2 regions of the Clostridium sp. DL-VIII genome follow, and region 1 is predicted to be linked to the other one. Evidence: riboswitches for the same ligand, from Rfam matches in the RefSeq annotation. Region 1 holds a riboswitch; the other holds the start of a gene.
What was found. Region 1 has a riboswitch for glycine ahead of CDLVIII_RS22370 (trimeric intracellular cation channel family protein). Riboswitches for the same ligand answer to the same signal wherever they lie in the genome.
Positions count from the first base shown of each region.

Region 2: another riboswitch for glycine. It lies ahead of CDLVIII_RS20410 (amino acid permease); the one in region 1 lies ahead of CDLVIII_RS22370 (trimeric intracellular cation channel family protein).

Region 1 covers NZ_CM001240.1:4,835,554-4,838,990, reverse strand. The annotation lists gene CDLVIII_RS22375 (MFS transporter) at 1-569, shown strand, start outside; gene CDLVIII_RS22370 (trimeric intracellular cation channel family protein) at 732-1,364, opposite strand; glycine riboswitch at 1,571-1,657, opposite strand; gene CDLVIII_RS22365 (hypothetical protein) at 1,729-1,959, opposite strand; gene CDLVIII_RS22360 (hypothetical protein) at 2,008-2,286, opposite strand; gene CDLVIII_RS22355 (PHP domain-containing protein) at 2,520-3,395, opposite strand.
Region 2 covers NZ_CM001240.1:4,439,970-4,443,406, forward strand. The annotation lists gene CDLVIII_RS20410 (amino acid permease) at 237-1,643, opposite strand; glycine riboswitch at 1,781-1,936, opposite strand; gene CDLVIII_RS20415 (methyl-accepting chemotaxis protein) at 2,275-3,437, opposite strand, start outside.

The DNA.
Region 1 (3,437 bases):
GCTTAAATATAGTATATAGTTTTGTTTATTCTCAGCATAAATTTTCACTTCCAATGACATTAAATGCACAGTTCAACAATGAAGGAGCAAAATACTTTGGCTATATTATGAGTACAAATGCTATTACAGTTTTAATTTTAACAGTTTTCATAGGTTATATAACAAAGAGGAATCATCAGTTAACCAATATGACTCTTACAGGAATATTGTATGCTATAGGTTTTGGAATGATAGGTTACCTTAATAGTTTTTCGTTTTTTATAATATCAACAGTAATATGGACCTGTGGAGAGATTTTAAGCTCTATAAGCTCGGGAGTCTATGTAGCAAATAATAGCCCGAATAATTATAGAGCTAGGTTAAATGCCATAACCAATTTAGGAAAATTTTTAGGAGCAGCACTTAGTACTTCTTTTGCAGGAGCATATATAGAATTATATGGCTGCAAAACCTTATGGTTTCTAGTGTTTCTTATTTCAATAATAGCAGCCATAGCAATGTTTGGTCTAAAGATTTTTTCAGTAAGAACCCGAAGAATCAAATCTAATGTAGTAACACATGTTGAGTAAACGAAAGAATTTATGATGGTGAAAAATATTTTGAAATTGTATCTTTCAAAGTGCATAAGATTTAGTAGGCATGCTTTATATTCTATTTATAAAGCATGTCCAAAAACTGTATGGAATTAAGTTGAAATTATTCTTAAACAAGATAGAAGTTAAATGAAACGACTATTTTAAATTTATAATTGGAAGATTTATTTTTTTAATATAGCAAATCATTCGTATTGAAAATATAGTGATTAAGGATAAATGCTGGGCAATACGAGCACCGGTAATAGGATATAAAAACCATAATAGAAGTGAGCCAATGATTCCTGCAACACAGTAAACATCAGTTTTAAATATTTCAGGTTTTCTATTAGTAATTATATCTCTAAGCATTCCACCGCCAACACCGGTTATGCTTGCAGCAAATAAAAATAACATTAAGTTATAACCATTTTCAATAGCTTTAAGACCTGAAGATACAAAAAAAGCAGAAAGCCCAATAGCATCAATTATTACGAAAATAGTATTATATTTTAATTTACCACGAAGGATAATAGGAATAGTTCCTCCTAAAATTATAAAGGGAATTGTTTTATAATTTGAGAAGAAGGCTGGAATACCAGCATTAGTTACGATATCGCGAAGAACACCACCTCCCATAGCAGTAACAGTAGCTAAAATGTATATTCCAAATAAATCAAATTTTTCTTCAATTGCAACGAAAGCACCAGATGTTGCAAATGCAAAAATGCCTAAATATTCTAGCAGAGCAATATCATACATAAATAAAATAATCCTTTCTATTAATTTCACTTATTTTATAAGAGCTTGTCTTTAAAGCGCATAAAAAAGAGACGAATTGCGTAAACAATCCGCCTCTGTTATTTTACCTGAAAGATTCTCTTTAATAAGGCTTATTTAAAAATAACTAAATAACATACATATTAATGTACTTATGAGTTATTTTATTGCTTAATTAAAAGATTGCTTCTTGGGTGTCATAAGACTTTCCAGAGTTTCGTCAGAATTCGGTCCTTTTGCCTGAGAGTTTGTTGCGACTTCACCTTCGGCGCTACTATATTTGCAGTCTCTCCCAAATTCGTCATACGATCTATATAAATTACCAACTAGATTATAAATTAGTTCTAATTGGATGTCAATGAATTATAATCTAATATTATATTTTATCTGTATATTCATCGTCAGCATCATCGTCATCATTTAAATCAATAGACTTTGAAGATAAAGAAGAGCGTGAAGTATTTGAACTATCAGCACTGTTATCATCAGTATCATTTACATCTTCAGTATCAGAAGCTTCTGATTTTGATGAGTTTATATCAGCTCCTGATTTTTGTATACAGTACCCCTCTGAAGTTGGACGCTGAGGAATTCTTTTATTATCCATGTTAATCACTCCTTGCTTAATTGATATTGTATAGTTTTTTACAAAATTTTATATTTCACCTTTGTATTCAAATTCATCACTATCAGTATTCATATCAGAATATTTTATTAGTGTAGGTATTCTTTCAGTAGGATCGGAAGCTTTTTCACGTTCAATACTTCTAGCACTTGAATTATATCTATCTTTTGAATTTGTTGAGTTATCTAACGCATGTTGTATATTTCTAGCGTAATGAGAAGGTTTTGTATTTGGCGAATGAAGATCAGTTAACTTTTCAGTATCATAATCCCCAGGCGTTGGAGAATATGGGGCTTTTTCATTTGTCATGGCAATCACTCCTAACATAATTGGTTTAGTATTAATAAAAATTTCTTTATAATTATTATTTGAAAAAACAGTTATATTAATCTGCGAAGTATTTGGATATTAAATAAAATAATAAATTAATTACATAAATATTTAAAATGTTGAAATGTATAGAAAATGATTGTAATTATAATTAAAAAATACATAGGATATAAAAAAATTCACAGTTAACTTTTGAAAACTGTGAATTTCTTTTATATTAGATTTAATGGAAGCCATGGTTTTAAGATATCATATGGTATTTTTGTGCCTTGAATACTTTCTCCAAGTTTAACTGTAGGTTTGAGTTTGCCATGGTAATCACTTCCGCCACTAGAATAAAGTTTATTGTTCTTGCAATAATCAAGGAGAGCTTTTGTTCTATCAACTGAATGAAGAGAATGATAGCATTCTATTCCATCAAGTGCATTTAATGATATTATTGAATCTAAGAATTCCTTATGATCATCGGCAAAATATCCATATAAATGAGCGAGAAAAGATTTTCCACCGGCTTTTTTTATAATAGCAGCAATTTCTGGTACTGTGAAATAATTCTTGGTTTGGTCAAGAAAGAAAGGACTTTCTTCATTATTTACGCAGGTTCTATAAAATGCATTAAGACTTTCCCAAACGTCTTTAGTAAAGTTCTTTTCATTTTCAGGGTATTTTTTTAGGTCAGCATGCATTAGTTGTGTTGCAAAATATTTACCTTTAACAGATAGAGTTTTGCTATATGTTATATTAAGGTTTCTGCATACTTCCATCATCTTTTCAAGATAAGTATTTTCCCTTTCAAGAAACTTTTCATCTGAAACTATACCCATGGAACTTATGGTATCAAGGTCAAGGCCATAGCCTAATACTTCGATAGGTTTCCCATCATGAACAACAGAAAATTCGCAGCCAGGAATAATTTTACCTTTAAAATATTCATGTATATTAAGTTTTTTTAATTTTTCATAGGCACCAATTGAGTCATGATCTGTAATAGCTATATATTTTAAGCCTATTTGCTCAGCTTTTATCAGTATATCTTTGGGTTCATCTGAACCATCAGATGAGGTTGTGTGAATGTGTAAATCAATCATTTTAATACCTCCTCAAGATAAGTTATATTTTAATTTTATATT
Region 2 (3,437 bases), 400 kb from region 1:
CAACTTCATTGCTAATTGTATCATTATTACACCTTTAATTAACTATTCCATATTTTATATAAGCTAGAATTTTATGATTCTTTATACCTTTAAAATTTTTAATAAATTTAATTAAATTATAAAAAACCCTCAAAAAATCGAGGGTTTTCATATTATACTAAATTTCTAAATATATTTTATTCTTAAAAATAATATAATTGGATTTTTCAACCTTTCTTATAAACTATAATCATTCATTAGTCCTCTTGAAGCTTCATATCACATTTTGCTGCTTCTTCATTTTTTCTTTTTGATTTAAGTACATTGTAAATTACCCCGAGCATTATAAACCATACAGGGGTTACAAATAATGCTACGCGAGTTTCATTATTAAGCGCCAGTGTAACTATAACAAAAGCAAGAAATGCTAAAATTATATAGTTAATAATTGGATAAAGAGGCATTTTGAATTTGCTCTTAGCTGCAAGCTTAGGATTAGTCCTACGATATTTCATGTGACAGATAACTATAATTGCCCAAATAAATATAAAGCAGAATGTTGATATACTTGTAATAAGCACAAATACCCCTTCTGGCATAATAAAGTTTAAGATAACCGAAATCAATATTACAGTTGCAGAAAACACCGTAGCATTAGAAGGTACTTGAGTCGAAGTTAATTTTTTCATTGACTGTGGCGCATTATTTTCTTTAGCAAGGGAATAAACCATACGGCTTGTACTAAAAATACCACTATTGCAGGCAGATGCAGCTGAAGTTAATACAACAAAATTTACAATACTAGCTGCTGCTACAATTCCTACTGCAGAAAACACCTGTACAAATGGGCTTTTATCTGGATTAATTGAATTCCAAGGATATATACTCATAATAACAAGTAATGCTCCAATATAGAAAATAATAATTCTAATTGGAATATTGTTGATAGCCTTTGGAATAACACGTTCTGGATCTTCAGTTTCACCAGCTGTGAGTCCTACTAACTCTATTCCTGTAAAAGCAAATACAACCATTTGGAAAGAAAGGATAAAGCCACTTGCTCCATTTGGAAACAAGCCTCCATGACTCCAAAGATTTGCAAAACTTGATGCACCGGCATCTGTAGAAAATCCTTTAATAATCATAAATGTACCAATTATAATTAGTGCCATAATTGCAACAACCTTAATTAAAGCAAACCAGAATTCCATTTCACCAAATGATTTTACTGTAGTAAGGTTCATAATTAATAAGATTACAAGAACTATAAGACTTGGAACCCACTTAGCAATACTTGGGAACCAGTATTGTATATAAAGTCCAGCTGCAGTCAAATCAGCCATAGCAAGTGAAATCCAACAGAACCAATAAGTCCATCCAGTGATGAATGCTGCTCTATCTCCTAAATACTCATATACAAAGTCTACAAAAGAATGATAATTTAAATTAGAAAGCAATAATTCACCAAGGGCACGCATAATAAAAAAACAAATTATTCCTGTTATCATATACGCAAATAAAATAGATGGTCCAGCCAAGTGAATAGACCTGCCTGAGCCTAAGAATAATCCAGTCCCTATCGCACCTCCAATCGCAAGTAATTGGACATGACGATTTTTTAGTCCTCTTGATAAGTTTTGATTTTTTGATGTTAATTGATCCATTTTATTCCTCCATCTTAGTCAAAAGCCATATACTCAAATGACTTTTACTATATAAATATTTTTGATTGGAGATACAAATGGGAATAGATAAGATCTAAATGAAGTAATAATTAACCTATTACTTTTGTAAGATATGTTATCTTTCCCCTGTCCTTTTACCTGAGAGTTTCGCCTTTTAAGCTTTCTCCTTCGGTGCTCTATTTTAGCACATAAAAAATAATGGGCTCAATATGAAAACATACTGATTTGTTATTTCTTATTCTGCCTCTAAGAGTCTCTCCAAGGGTTCATCCAATAACGGTCATCTCTAATTAAAGCATGTGATTAAAATGTTATTCTGCCTAAAATTAGGTACCTGAAAGATTTACTTCTTCGGTGAATAGCCGCAGCTACTGCTCTCCCGCTATCTTCATCTGAACTTTAAATTTTATTGTTAAAATATTAAATTTTACATTTATATACTATTACATTTCCAATATAATTGCAATATTTTTTTCACTTTGATTGAAATCAGAAAACAATTTATCATGATTATCAAAACATAAAGTAACTTATAACAACACTTTTAAACTGCCATCTATCAAGTAGACATATGGCAGTTTATTTTTATTAGTTCTCTATATCAACAAATTTATTTTGCTGTTTTAAAAACTTCAACAAATTCCTGTAATTCTGTAGTCATATCATTAATACTATGCATCTGATTACATATTTCATCCATAGATGCTAGCTGTTGTTCCATTGTAGCACTAACTTCCTCAGTAGTTGCTGAACCTTCTTCTATAATAGTTGAAGTATTTTCTAGATACTTAACAACTTCATTCTTACTATTTTCTACATTGTTTATTTCATTATTAAGTGATTTAATACCTTTTATGAGTTCATCAGAATTATTAATTATAGAATCAAATATTCCTATAGTCACTCCCAATTTATCATTAGATTTCTCAGCAATTTGTGTCGTATCAATCATTTGTACTTCAATATTATTTACAACAGAACTCATTTCAGTTATTATTCCCCGAATCTCATTAGCAGACTGTGAAGATTGCTCTGCTAATTTTCTTACTTCATCAGCAACTACGGCAAAACCTTTCCCTGATTCTCCTGCTCTTGCTGCTTCTATTGCTGCATTTAAAGCTAATAGATTAGTTTGTTCAGAAATTTCTGTTATTGAAGATGTAATATTCCCTATAGATTCGGATTTATCTGCTAATTTTTTTATGTATGCTGCGACATTTTGTATAGCTTGATAATTATTGTTAAATTCTTCATTTAATTCTTTTGCAGAACTGATTCCTAATTCATTTTTCTCTTTAGTTTGTTCAGTATATTTATTAATTTTACTTATATTTATATTCATTGTATCCAAACTTTTCTCTAACATTGAAAATTTATTCATTATTGTCTCCATATCATTAGCTTGTTCTCCTGTACCATGAGCAAGTTCCTCCATTGCTTTACTTACATTCTGACTTGCTAAAATCAGTTCATCTATCTGATTACTTGTATCCTTGTTAGTGCTTTGTACTGTTCCAATCATATTTTTTACTCTGTCAATAAGTGTACAATTTTTATACATCATATCATTAAATTGCCTTGCTATACCTCCAAACTGGTCTTGACGTTTCAAAAATCTCTCTTCCAATTTAGCTGTAAAATCCCCAGTTGAAACAATTTCCATAACTTCAGTTAAATTATATAAAGGCTTAGTAATAGATCCCGAGATAAATAATGCAGCTAATATACTAATAGCAAACATCAATATTCCTAGTATTAGAAAAATAGTATTCT